DNA from 3 places in the Pseudomonas sp. P65(2024) genome. Region 3 is predicted to be linked to each of the others. Evidence: riboswitches for the same ligand, from Rfam matches in the RefSeq annotation. Region 3 holds a riboswitch; each other region holds the start of a gene.
What was found. A riboswitch is a leader RNA that binds a small molecule or an ion and turns the genes downstream of it on or off. The one in region 3 is predicted to bind cobalamin.
Positions count from the first base shown of each region.

Region 1 (4,422 bases), on a different contig from region 3:
TCGCCCAGCAGCGCATCCAGGGCCACGCCCGCCACGGTCAGCAAGGCCACGCTCATGGACGCTCTCCCCAATGGTTCTCGTACAGCATCTCGCTCAAGGGCCGCTGTTCGGCCCAGTCTTCCAGCACCAGCATCGGCGCCGGATAGAACTCTGTCACCGGCCCCAGGCACAGCACCGCCATGGGCTTGGCGCCCGCGGGCATGCCCAGCAGTTCGGCCAGGGCCTCGGGGTCGAACAGCGATACCCAGCCCATGCCCAACCCTTCGGCGCGTGCCGCCAGCCACAGGTTCTGGATGGCGCAGGCCAGCGAGGCCAAGTCCATCTCGGGCAGGGTGCGGCGGCCGAAGACATGCGCCTCGCGCTTGTCCATCAACGCGGCCACCAGCACTTCGGCGCAGTCGTTGATGCCTTCGACCTTGAGCTTCATGAATTCATCGGAGCGCTCGCCCAGGGCCTCGGCGGTGCGCACCCGCTCCTGCTCCACCAGCGCCTGGATCCGCTCGCGCAAGGCACGCTGGCTGATACGGATGAACCGCCACGGCTGCATCAGGCCTACGCTGGGCGCCTGGTGGGCGGCGGCGAGCAGGCGTCCGAGCAACTCGGGGGCCACCTCGCCCCCGGCAAAATGGCGCATGTCGCGGCGTTCGCCAATGGCCCGGTAGATGGCCTGGCGTTCGGCTTCGCTGTAGGCGTGTCGGCTCATGGTCGCAGCAGCGCCGCCGCCGCGTCGGGGTTGGAGGGGAAGTAGAAGTGCACGTAGGAGGCGGTCAGACGCCCCAGACGATAGACCGCCTCGTTGCCCCGACCGCCGTTGGGGCTCTGGCCGCGGGCGATCGGCGCAAGCTCCGTGCTGGTCAGCGAGTGGTGGTAGGTGTGGCCTCGCAGGGTGCCTTCGGGTAGTTCGACCGCCTGCAGGGCCAGGGCCGCCAGGCGCTTCTGCATGGTCGCCTCGCCCGGCAGCAAGCCCAGCAGCGTGGCGCGCTCGCCCGCCACGTCGGTCAGCGCGTCGAGCAGGTAGAGCATGCCGCCGCACTCGGCCAGCAACGGCTTGCCGGCGGCATGATGGGCGCGGATCGCTTCCAGCATCGGCGCGTTGGCGGCCAGCGCCTGGTGATGCAGTTCGGGGTAGCCGCCGGGCAGGTAGAGACTGTCCACCACGGGTAGCTCGCGGTCATGCACCGGCGAGAAGAATTCCAGGTGCGCACCGAGGCCACGCAGCAGGTCAAGATTGGCGCCATAGGTGAAGGCGAAGGCCTCATCACGGGCCACACCGATGCGCGCCCCGGCCAGCGACGCAGTCACATTCACAGGCTCAGGCTCGGCAAAACGGACCGGTGGCGGCAGCGCGGCATCGCAACTGGCGCCCAGGGCTTCGGCGGCGGCATCCAGGCGTGCATCCAGGTCGTTCAACTCGCTGGCCTGGACCAGGCCAAGGTGACGGCTGGGCAGCTCGATGCCGCGCTCGCGGGACAACCCGCCGTACCAGCGCAGGCCTTCGGTCAGGCTGCCTTCGAGCAGTTGCGCATGACGCAGGCTGCCGACCCGGTTGGCCAGCACCCCGGCGAACGGCAGGTCGGGCTGGTAGCGCGCCAGGCCTAGAGCCAAGGCACCAAAGGTCTGGGCCATGGCCGTGCCGTCGATCACCGCCAACACCGGCACGCCGAAGTGGCGCGCCAGGTCGGCGCTCGACGGCGTGCCGTCGAACAGGCCCATCACGCCCTCGATCAGGATCAGGTCGGCCTCGCCCGCCGCTTCCCACAACAGGCGGCGACTCTCCTCGGCGCCGATCATCCACAGGTCGAGCTGGTAGACCGGCGCACCGCTGGCGCGCTCGAGGATCATCGGGTCGAGAAAGTCAGGCCCGCACTTGAACACCCGCACCGTGCGCCCGAGGTTGCGGTGCAGGCGGGCCAGGGCGGCAGTGACCGTGGTCTTGCCCTGGCCCGAGGCCGGGGCCGCGATCAGCACGGCGGGACACTGGCGCGACTCACTCACAGTTCAACGCCCTTCTGCGCGCGGATACCGGCCTGGAAGGCGTGCTTGAGCATGCCCATCTCGGTGACGGTGTCGGCCAGTTCGATCATCTCCGGCTTGGCAGCGCGCCCCGTGACGATCACATGCTGCATCGGCGGACGCGCCTGGATATCCGATAGCACCTGGTCGAGGTCCAGGTAGCCGTGCTTGAGGGCGATGTTCAGCTCATCGAGCACGACGAACTGGATAGAGGGGTCCTGCAGCAACTGCCGCGACACCGCCCAGGCGGCCTCGGCAGCGGCGATGTCGCGCTGGCGGTCCTGGGTTTCCCAGGTAAAACCCTCGCCCATCACGTGATAACGCACCTGCTCGGGAAATCGGCGGAAAAACAGCTCCTCGCCGGTGCTGTTGCGGCCTTTGATGAACTGCACCACGCCGCACTGCATGCCATGGCCAAGGGCGCGGGCAAGCATGCCGAAGGCCGAGCTGCTCTTGCCCTTGCCGTTGCCGGTCAGCACCAGCAGCAGGCCGCATTCATTGGGGGAATTGGCGATGCGCTCGTCGATGATCGCCTTCTTGCGCTGCATGCGCGCCAGGTGACGTTCGTCGCGTTCGATGGATTCGCTCATCAGGGGTCTCCGCAGGCTGTCGCAGCGGCGGCGACAGGTAAAAGGCAGGCAGACGAGGAGCGCGCAGGAGGCATGGCAAGGGCCACATCGCACCGCGCATCACCCTCCGTGATGCCGTTTGGCAGTGACAGGCCGGTCTCCGGGCTCATGAGCGGGCGCAGGCCCTGGCTACGCGCCTTCCCGGACATGGACATCCAGTGGCCTTGCGTAGCCGTCGACTCATCTACCGTTGCGGGGGCAGCGCCGGACTCGCGCCTACTGGCGCCCACCGGCTTCCCAGTTTCACCCTGCCGAACCGCAGCTCGCGGGGCACCTGAAGCACGCCGCGAAGGTTAGAGGGTTGCACCGGGAGCGTCAATCGAGCGAGGGCCGATCTGGCCTGGATCAATGGCCGATTCACCAGCTTGTGCCACACTCAGAGCAGTGATATCACATAGCCATCACCCGGCCAACCCGGATCACAATGACAAGGAGAGCGCAGCATGCAAGGCCTGATGATCAACAACCCGCGCCTGGAGTTCCTGCGCCCGGCCCTCGAGCGCTGGGTCGACTGCATCGACCGCTTCAACCAGTTGCAGGGCGACAACGAGGCGCCCTACTGGCACGGCACAGCCAGCAACGTCGGCCTGCTCGCCGCTGCAGCCTGGCAGGGTGAGTTGGTGGCGCTGGAACGGCACATGAGCAAGAAACAGCGCGACGAGGGCGAGCGCGACGGGCGCTGCGACCTGTCGATCAGCAGCGCCGAGGAGTCGCTGTACCTGCACGCTGGCCAGCGCTGGCCGCGCATCGCTCGCCTCGACCTGACAGCGGCCCTGCAGGAAACCGCCGCCCTGGCCAAGCCGATCGCCTATGGCAGCCAACTCAAGGCTGGGGCACTGTTCGTCACACCGTGGAAGGCCGGCCAGCATGCCAGCCCCGAGGAACTGCAGGACCTGGTGGACGATCTGCAGAAGCACACGGCCTGTGCGCTTGCCTGGTACTTCCCGTATGCCTACCGCAAGCTGCACAACGAACTGGGGCAGTACTATCCCGGAGTGGCGCTTCTGCTCAAACAGGCTTGATGCCAGCCAGGCAATACTGGACCAAGTTCATACCCTGCCCGCGCCGGTAGGTATCAGGGATTCTGCGCCAGATGCCCCGGCGGCAGCACCCGTTTGGCCTGGAGGTAGGCCTTGGCCCAGTAGCTGTTGGACAGGTAGTCCAGGCGCACGGTGCCGCCCGTCGACGGTGCATGCACGAAGCGCCCTTCACCGACGTAGATGCCGGCATGGCTGACCTGCGACCCGCCGCTGGTGGCAAAGAACACCAGATCACCCGACTGCAGCGAATTGATATCCACATTTGGCGCGCGCATGACGATCATCTCGCGAGTCGAGCGTGGCAGACTGATACCCGCCGCATCACGGTAGACATAGCCGATCAGGCCGCTGCAATCGAACCCGGCATCCGGTGTATTGCCACCCCAGCGATACGGTGTGCCCACCAGGCCGATGGCGCGAAACAATACATCGTCGGCCGCAGGCGACGAAGGCGCCTGATTGAACACCATCGGCTGTTTGGGCGTGGGCGCCGGCGCAGGTGCACGGCTGGAGCAGGCCGCAAGCAGGGCCACCAGGGAAAAGAATGCGAAGCGCGCCAACATCGCCATGATGCGAACGTCCTGTCGAAAATCCGACGGCCACGGCCGAAGGTAAAAAGAGTTGAGAATTTAGATTAGACGCTTTCTGTAAATGCGCACGGCGGCGAGCTTTTCAGCTACGCCGCCGTGCGAGGTTACAGCATTTTGATATCAAATCAATTGCGCGAGATCGTGGTCGGC
Region 1 covers NZ_JBLIYX010000010.1:132,519-136,940, forward strand. The annotation lists gene cbiB (adenosylcobinamide-phosphate synthase CbiB) at 1-56, opposite strand, end outside; gene bluB (5,6-dimethylbenzimidazole synthase) at 53-703, opposite strand; gene AC25MA_RS15515 (cobyrinic acid a,c-diamide synthase CobB) at 700-1,995, opposite strand; gene cobO (cob(I)yrinic acid a,c-diamide adenosyltransferase) at 1,992-2,603, opposite strand; cobalamin riboswitch at 2,717-2,935, opposite strand; gene AC25MA_RS15525 (hypothetical protein) at 3,086-3,664, shown strand; gene AC25MA_RS15530 (C40 family peptidase) at 3,718-4,251, opposite strand; gene AC25MA_RS15535 (C40 family peptidase) at 4,398-4,422, opposite strand, start outside.
Region 1: it holds a riboswitch for cobalamin, as region 3 does, so the genes downstream of both, cobO (cob(I)yrinic acid a,c-diamide adenosyltransferase) here and AC25MA_RS22915 (CbtB domain-containing protein) in region 3, are expected to answer to the same signal.

Region 2 (4,422 bases), on a different contig from region 3:
CCGCCGTGCTCGACTTCGCCGCGCTGCATCCGCGATTGCAACCGCACATCACCCTCTCCGACCGCTTCGTCGACCTGGCCGAGGACGGCATCGACATCGTCGTGCGCATCGGTGGACCACAGACTTGGCAGCCGGGCATCGAGCACCGCTACCTGGGCAGCCAGCGCCTGGTGTTCTGCGCCGCCCCCGCCTACCTCGCCCGGCACGGCACGCCCCGCGACCTGCAGCAGTTGCAGGCCCAGGGCTGTGTGCTCTACGCCTGCGCCGACGGCAGCACGCCGGCCCTGCACTTCGCCGGCGCCCGCCCGGGCCTGGCGCAGCTGCGGCCGATGCCGGGCCGCCTGGCCATCGGCGATGCCGAGGGGCAGGCCCTGGCCATCAGCGCCGGGCACGGCATTGCCCAACTGCCGACCTGGCTGGTGCAGCGCCAGCTCGACACCGGGACGTTGCAGCAAGTGCTGCCGGAGTACGCGATGGAGGGGTTGCCGATCAACCTGGCCTGGCGTCGCAACCGTGGGCATCTGCCCAAGGTGAGCGCGACGGTCCAGGCCCTGGCCGAGCGGCTGGGACCACTGATTCAGGGCTGATTCAAGTGGAGTGCCAGCGCATGGCTGTATCCAGGTACAAACAAATGAAATAAAATAACATTTCATTTGAATGATACCTCTGCCAGCGACCCTCCTCGATGACCAGCCTCCCGACCGCCCTCCCCAGCCAACGCCTGCACAGCATCGACGCTCTGCGCGGCCTGGTGATCCTGTTCATGCTGCTGGACCACGTGCGCGAAACCTTCTTCCTGCACCGTCAGGTCAGCGACCCGATGACCATCGACGCGACCGACCCCAGCCTCTTCATCAGCCGCACCCTGGCGCACCTGTGCGCGCCGGTGTTCGTGCTGCTCACCGGGCTGTCGGCCTGGCTTTACGGCGAAAAGCACCAAGGCCGGGGCGATGCAGCGACGTTCCTGTTCAAGCGCGGCCTGTTCCTGGTGCTGCTGGAGCTCAGCCTGGTCAACTTCGCCTGGACCTTCCAGTTGCCGCCGAGCGTGATCTACCTGCAGGTGATCTGGGCCATCGGCCTGAGCATGATCGCCCTGTCGCTGCTGGTGTGGCTGCCACGCCCGCTGCTGCTGGCCCTCGGCGCGCTGATCGTCGCCGGCCACAACCTGCTCGATGGCCTGCACTTCGCGCCGCACTCGGCGCTGCATGTACCCTGGGCGATCCTGCACGAGCGCAGCTGGCTGGAGCTGCCCGACGGCTTGCGCCTGCGTACCTCCTACCCGGTGCTGCCATGGATCGGCGTGATCGCCCTGGGCTACGGGCTCGGCCCCTGGTTCGGCCGCGGCAGCGATGCCGGCGAGCGCCAGCAGCGCTTGCTGCTGGGCGGCATGATGCTGCTGCTCGGCTTTGTCGTGTTGCGCCTGCTCAATGGCTACGGCGAGGCGCCGTGGACCTTCTACGCCAACGGCTGGCAGACGTTGATGAGCTTCTTCAACATCACCAAATACCCGCCGTCGCTGCTGTTCCTGGCCTTGACCCTGGGCGCTGGCCTGTTGCTGCTGCGCACTTTCGAGCGTGCGGGAGACGCCCGTTGGATCGGCCCGCTGGCAGTGTTCGGCGCCGCGCCGATGTTCTTCTACCTGCTGCACCTATATGTGCTCAAGCTGCTGTATGTGGCCTGCGTGGGGCTGTTCGGCCTGAACCAGGGCAGCTATTTCGGCTTCGACGGCATCGGCGCGGTGTGGCTGGTCGCGGTGCTGCTGGCGATCGCCCTGTACCTGCCGGTGCGCGGCTTCGCCCGGCTCAAGGCGCGGCGGCGCGACATCGCCTGGCTCAAGTACCTGTAAAAGCGTTTTCACCCGATGGCCCGATGGTCTACCATGCCGCCCGCCGGTTTCCACACGGAATCAAAAGGGAATCCCGGGCGCGCCGAGGGCGGGCCAAAGGGAACTGCCCCCGCAACTGTAGGTGCCGAGCCTGCGCCATCGATGCCACTGGGTCTGCCGCCCCGGGAAGGCCGGCGCCGGCCAGGACGCACCAGTCAGGAGACCTGCCGGCACGCATTCACCAACCGGCGGGGTGTCCGGGATGGTCATCCGCCCCTGGCCGCGTGCTTGCCGCGCGACGCTTGGCGATGCCTGTCCGTGGGCCATTCCGTGCACCACCCGACAGGAGATCGCCCCACCATGCCGTACCGCCTCGCCACCCTGCTCGCCGGCCTGTCACTGGCGGGCCTGGCCCACGCCGACGCCACCCGCTACCCGTTGACCATCGACAACTGCGGTTTGCCGCAGACCTTCGCCCAGGCCCCGCAGCGCGTGGTGACCATCGGCCAGGCCGGCACCGAGTTGCTCTATGCCCTGGGCCTGGGCGAGCGGCTGGCGGGCACCTCGCTGTGGTTCAACAACGTGCTGCCCGAGTTCAAGGCGCAGAACGACAAGGTCGAGCGCCTGGCTGACAACGAGCCGGGCTTCGAGGCGGTGGTCGGCAAGCGCCCGCAGCTGGTGACCGCGCAGTTCGAATGGATGGTCGGCGCCCAAGGCGCGGTCGGCACCCGCGAACAGTTCGCGGAGCTGGGCATTCCCACCTACCTGCTGCCCTCGGACTGCGAAGGCAAGGACAACCTGGTGGGCGCCGACGGTACCCGCCTGCAGCCGTTCAGGATCGACACCATCTACAGGAGCGTCAGTCAGCTGGCCGAGATCTTCGACGTGCAGGATCGCGGCGAACACCTCAATGCCGAGCTCAAGGGCCAGCTGGACCAGGCCCGGCAACGCCTGGCCGGCCAGGACCTGAGTCACACCAGCGCGCTGTTCTGGTTCTCCAGCGCCGACCTGAAGGTCGACCCTTACGTCGCTGGTCGCCAGGGCGTGGCCGACTTCATGCTGCAGACCCTCGGCGTGCGCAACGTGGTCGAGTCCCGCGAAGAATGGCCGGCGGTAGGCTGGGAGACCCTGGCCAGGGCCAACCCCACCTGGCTGATCGTCGCGCGCATGGACCGCCGCCGCTACCCCGCCGACGACTACCAGACAAAGCTCGAGTTCCTGCGCAGCGACCCGGTGACCCGCAACATGGACGCGGTCAAGCAAGGCCGGATCATCGTCCTCGACGCCGACGCCATGCAGGCCGGCATCCGCCTGTTCCGTGGCCTGGAGGTGCTGTCCAGCGCCTTTGCCAGTGGTAAAGCGCCACAACCATGAACCGTTTGCTGCCCATCAGTGCCTTCGCGCTGTTCGCTCTGTGCCTGGCCATGCTCGCCGGGATCGCCATCGGCGAGACGCGGATCAGCGCCGAGGTGGTCTGGCAGGTACTGGCCAACCAGCTGTGGCAGGCCGGCCATGCGCTCGACCCCATCGACGCCGGCATCGTCTGGAACTACCGCCTCCCGCGCACCCTGGTGGCCGCCGCCTGTGGCGCGGGGCTGGCGACCTGCGGGGTGATCCTCCAGGCGCTGCTGCGCAACCCGCTGGCCGAGCCGTACCTGCTGGGCCTGTCGGCAGGCGCCTCGACCGGTGCCGTGGCGGTGGGGCTGTTCGGCCTGGGCGGCGCGGTGCTGTCGCTGTCGGCCGGTGCCTTCATCGGTGCGCTGGCCGCGTTCGCCCTGGTACTGGTGCTGTCGCGGGCCAGCGGCAGCCGACACGACAATGCGCAGGTGATCCTCGCCGGCATCGCCGGCTCGCAACTGTTCAACGCGCTGACGGCCTTTCTGATCACCAAGTCGGCCACCGCCGAACAGGCCCGGGGCATCCTGTTCTGGCTGCTGGGCAACCTCAGCGGCGTGCGCTGGCCGTCGGTCTGGCTAGCGCTGCCGGTGGCCGTGCTCGGGCTGGCGGTGTGCCTGTGGCACCGCCGGGCGCTGGACGCCTTCACCTTCGGTGCCGATTCGGCGGCCTCGCTGGGCGTGCCGGTGCGGCGCACGCAATTGTTGCTGATCAGTTGCACGGCGCTGGTGACTGCGGTGATGGTCTCGATCGTCGGTGCCATCGGCTTCGTCGGCCTGGTCATCCCCCACGCCCTGCGCCTTCTGCTCGGCCCCGGGCACAGCCGCCTACTGCCGGCCAGCGCGCTGGGCGGTGCGTTGTTCCTGATTGTCGCCGACATCCTCTCGCGGACCCTGATCGCCGGCCAGGTGATCCCGGTGGGCGTGGTCACCGCCTTGATCGGCGCGCCAGTGTTCGCGCTGATCCTGGTCAGCCGCCGGGGGCGTCCATGACCGTGATGACCGCCCTCGCCAACGCCCCGCTTGTCTGCGAGGGGCTGGGCCTGCGCCTGGGCGGCCGCGAAGTGCTGCAAGACATCGACCTGAGCGTGATGCCCGGCGAGACCCTCGGTGTGGTCGGCCCCAACGGATCGGGCAAGTCAACCCTGCTCAAGCTGCTCGCCGGCCTGCGCACGCCCAGCAGCGGCAGCGTGCGTTTGCTGG
Region 2 covers NZ_JBLIYX010000003.1:171,198-175,619, reverse strand. The annotation lists gene AC25MA_RS06150 (LysR family transcriptional regulator) at 1-587, shown strand, start outside; gene AC25MA_RS06145 (acetyltransferase domain-containing protein) at 686-1,846, shown strand; cobalamin riboswitch at 1,874-2,071, shown strand; gene AC25MA_RS06140 (ABC transporter substrate-binding protein) at 2,186-3,199, shown strand; gene AC25MA_RS06135 (FecCD family ABC transporter permease) at 3,196-4,212, shown strand; gene AC25MA_RS06130 (ABC transporter ATP-binding protein) at 4,209-4,422, shown strand, end outside.
Region 2: it holds a riboswitch for cobalamin, as region 3 does, so the genes downstream of both, AC25MA_RS06140 (ABC transporter substrate-binding protein) here and AC25MA_RS22915 (CbtB domain-containing protein) in region 3, are expected to answer to the same signal.

Region 3 (4,422 bases):
TCGGGGCGGTCGTCGCCGGGCACCAGGATCAGCTCGACCCCACGCCCCGCCAGTTCGACCAGTTGCTCGACACCATAGCGCCAGTAGCCGACGCCGCCATGCAGCGACACCAGGATCACCTTGGCATGGCGCAGCACCTGGTCGACATACAGGTCGACCGAGGCATGGTTCTGCACCTGCATCGGGTTGGCCAGGCGCACGCTGGGGAAGTGCGCCGGCAGCTGCTCGGCGGTTTCGGCGAGCAGCGCCAGGTGTGAATCACCGCTGCAGAGGATCACCAGGTCGGCGGGGGTCTGGCCGAGGTCGGCGATGCTGTCGTCCGGCACGAAGCCGCCGGGTTGGGTCCGCAGCAGGTGCATGGATCAGGCGCCCAGGGCCTGGCGCAGGCGCGCTTCCAGCTGTGCGGCGTCCAGCGCCTGGCCGATCAGCACCAGGCGGGTGATCCGTGGTTCATCGCTACGCCAGGCGCGGTCGAAATGCTTGTCGAAGCGGGTGCCCACCCCCTGGATCAGCAGACGCATCGGCTTGCCGGGAATCGCGGCGAAACCCTTGGCGCGCAGGATGCCGAACTCGGTGACCAACTGGGTCAGGGCGTCGAGCAGCAGGCTCTCGTCGGACTCGGGCAGATCGATGGAGATCGAGTCGAAGGCGTCGTGGTCATGGTCGTCATGGTCATCGCCGTCGTGATGCGAGTCGTGATGGGTACGGCGACCATCGATATGCACCTCGGACTCGGCGCCCACGCCCAGCAGCACTTCCAGCGGCAGACGGCCACTGCTGGCCTCGATCACCTTGACCGCCGGCGGCAGCTCCTCGGCCACCTCGGCACGGACCTTGGCCAGGCCCTCGGCGTCGATCAGGTCGGCCTTGTTCAGCACCACCAGGTCGGCACTGGCCAGCTGGTCGGCGAACAGCTCGTGCAGCGGCGACTCGTGGTCGAGGTTGGGGTCGAGCTTGCGTTGGGCATCGACCTGCTCCGGGTAGGCGGCAAAGGTGCCGGCGGCCACGGCCGGGCTGTCGACCACGGTGATCACCGCGTCGACGGTGCAGGCGTTGCGGATTTCCGGCCATTGAAAGGCCTGTACCAGCGGTTTGGGCAAGGCCAGGCCGCTGGTCTCGATAAGGATGTGGTCGAGGTCGCCGCGACGGGCCACCAGCTCGCGCATCACCGGGAAGAACTCTTCCTGCACGGTGCAGCACAGACAACCGTTGGCCAGCTCATAGACGCGGCCGTTGGCCTCTTCCTCGGTGCAGCCGATGCTGCACTGCTTGAGGATCTCGCCGTCGATGCCCAGCTCGCCGAATTCGTTGACGATCACCGCGATGCGGCGGCCCTGGGCGTTGTCGAGCATATGGCGCAGCAAGGTGGTCTTGCCCGAGCCGAGGAAGCCGGTAACGATGGTGACGGGAAGCTTGGCCAGTGTTTTCATGTCGCGATGCCCTTGGCAGCAATGGCGCGGGCATGCAGGACGACAGCCACGGCCCTGCCGGCCTGGCGCGTTCGCCACCGGATCACCCCGCCCGGTTGAAAGTCGAAAACGTCACGAGGCAGGTCTCCTGGCTCGCACCGCTGCGGCTCGCTGGCCGGTGGGCCGGCGCCTTCCCGCGCGCCTGCGCAGTGGCTGTGCCGAACCCTTCAGTGCTTACAGTTGCGGGGGCAGCCGCGGCTTGTACCGCGTTCCCGTCTTAGCTCGGGCCAACGCCCGAGAACCTCGCAGCGGCAAGGCTACGCAGTGCCTGCCTGGCGGTCAACCGCCATGGCGATTGACGCGGGCCCGGCCCCGTGATTTGCTAGCGCATTGCGTTCAGGTGCCCCCGACGGGGGTGAAACGGGAAACCGGTGCGTCGCGCCTCCATTGCTAAGGAGCCGACAAGGCCGGTGCTGCCCCCGCAACGGTAAGCGAGAGAAGCGTCCGAACCACTGTGCCAACAGTAAGGCATGGGAAGGTGACGCCCCACGGAGTCCTGCTCCACCTCGCCAGCCCGGAGACCGGCCTGACACGTGCTCACAGTACACCCCGCGGTGGGCGGGCGTCGTCGTATCACCTGGGCCAATCGTGCCCGGGGTCGTCGCGCATGTCCGTTGCCACAACAAAAGCAGCAGAGGAACGCGTCATGCCCATCACCAGCGCCAAACACAGTATCGCCACCCCCGTCAGCCTCAGCCAGCGACTGATCGTCGCGGTCGGCGCCAGCCTGCTGGGCCTGTGCCTGGTGTACTTCGCCGGTTTCTCGCACATCGAGGCAGTGCACAACGCTGCCCACGATACCCGCCACAGCGCCGCCTTCCCTTGCCACTGAGTAAACCCGCATGATTACGCGCATCGCCCGTACCGCGGGCTTCAGCGGCCTGCTCGCGGCCCTGCTGCTGACCCTGCTGCAAAGCTTCTGGGTCACCCCACTGATTCTCCAGGCGGAAACCTACGAGTCCGCCGCCCCGGTCGCCGAACACCATGAGCACGGCGACGCCACCGCGCCCCACGAGCATGAGCACAGCGCCGAAGCCTGGTCGCCGGAAGACGGCTGGCAGCGCGTGCTGTCCACCACCGGTGGCAACCTGGTGGTCGCCGTCGGTTTCGCCCTGATCCTGGTCGCTCTCTACGGCCTGCGTGAACCGAACCGCGTGGCCACCGGCGCGCTGTGGGGCCTGGCCGGCTTTGCCGTGTTCTGCCTGGCGCCGACCCTTGGCCTGCCACCGGAACTGCCCGGCACCGCCGCCGCCGACCTCGGTCAGCGCCAGACCTGGTGGATCGGCACCGCAGCGGCCACCGCCGCCGGCCTGGCGTTGTTGGTGTTCGCCCGGCACTGGCTGCTCAAGGCGCTGGGTGCCGCTCTGCTGGTGATCCCGCACCTGATCGGCGCGCCACAGCCGGCCGTGCATGAAAGCCTTGCGCCGCAAGCCCTCGAGACCCAGTTCAAGATCGCTTCCTGGCTGACCAACGCCGCGTTCTGGCTGGCCCTGGGCCTGCTCAGCGCCTGGCTGTACCGTCGCTCCAGCCAGGCCTGATGCGCGATCTGCCTGCTCAGCCGGCGTTGTACGCCGGCTTTGGCTGTCGCCGCGGCTGCCCGGTCGAGACCCTGGCGGTATTGCTGCGCCAGACCCTCACCCGCAACGCCCTGCCCCTCTCGGCCCTGCGCGGCATTGCCAGCATCGAGCCCAAGGCCCGCGAGCCCGGCCTGCTGGCACTGGCCGAGCGCCTAGGGCTGCCGTACATCTGTTTCGATGCCGCGCATCTACTGGTTTTCGAAGCGCAGCTCAGCCAGCGTTCGCCCACGGCGTACGCGCAGACAGGCTGCTGGGGCGTCGCCGAAAGCGCCGCACTGGCCCTGGCCGGCGATAACGGCCGCCTGCACGTGCCGAGGCAGGTCCTCGGCAGCGCTACCCTGGCCCTGGCCATCGGCGGATAATCCGCCACTCTTCTATACAAGGAACCCCCATGACGGTCTATTTCATCGGCGCCGGCCCCGGCGATCCCGAGCTGATCACGGTCAAGGGCCAGCGCCTGATCCGCCAGTGCCCAGTGATCGTCTATGCCGGCTCCCTGGTCCCCGCCGCCGTGCTGGAAGGTCACCAGGCGCACACGGTAATCAACAGCGCCGAACTGCACCTGGAGCAGATCGTCGAGGCGATGCGCCAGGCTCACGCCAACGGCGAGGACGTGGCGCGCGTGCACAGCGGCGACCCCAGCCTTTATGGCGCCATCGGCGAACAGATCCGCCACTTGCGCGAACTGGATATCGACTACCAGATCGTCCCCGGCGTCACCGCCACCGCCGCCAGTGCCGCGCTGCTCGGCTGCGAGCTGACCTTGCCCGATGTGGCGCAGACCGTGATCCTCACCCGCTTTGGCGACCGTTCGCCAATGCCGGCCGGTGAGCAACTGGCCGACCTGGCCCGCCACGGCAGTACCCTGGCCATCCATCTGGGGGTGCGCCACCTGGCCCGCATCGTCCAGGAGCTGCTGCCACACTATGGCGTCGACTGCCCGATAGCGGTGGTCCATCGCGCCACCTGGCCGGACCAGGACTGGGTCAAGGGCACGCTGGCCGATATCTGCGAGCGCGTTGCCGCCAAGGATTTTCGGCGTACCGCGCTGATCCTGGTCGGTCATGTGCTGGGAGACGCGCCATTCGCCGACTCGGCCCTGTACCGCGCTGGTCACGCCCACCTTTACCGTCCAGGCACGTGAAGCGATTGCCGACCGGGGCGCGGCGTAGCACACTGGGTTTTCCAACTGGAAGGAAACCAAGACCATGCTCGAATTGCGCCCCAACTGCGAATGCTGCGACGCCGACCTGCCGGCCGAAAGCCCAGATGCGCTGATCTGCTCGTTCGAGTGCACCTTCTGCCGAGCCTGCAACGACCGGCACTTCCACCACCGCTGCCCGAACTGCGGCGGCCAGCTGGTTGCCCGCCCCTCC
Region 3 covers NZ_JBLIYX010000021.1:46,310-50,731, reverse strand. The annotation lists gene cobN (cobaltochelatase subunit CobN) at 1-359, opposite strand, end outside; gene cobW (cobalamin biosynthesis protein CobW) at 363-1,430, opposite strand; cobalamin riboswitch at 1,531-1,730, opposite strand; cobalamin riboswitch at 1,792-2,013, shown strand; gene AC25MA_RS22915 (CbtB domain-containing protein) at 2,116-2,301, shown strand; gene AC25MA_RS22910 (CbtA family protein) at 2,312-3,007, shown strand; gene AC25MA_RS22905 (cobalamin biosynthesis protein) at 3,007-3,408, shown strand; gene cobM (precorrin-4 C(11)-methyltransferase) at 3,438-4,190, shown strand; gene AC25MA_RS22895 (DUF1272 domain-containing protein) at 4,255-4,422, shown strand, end outside.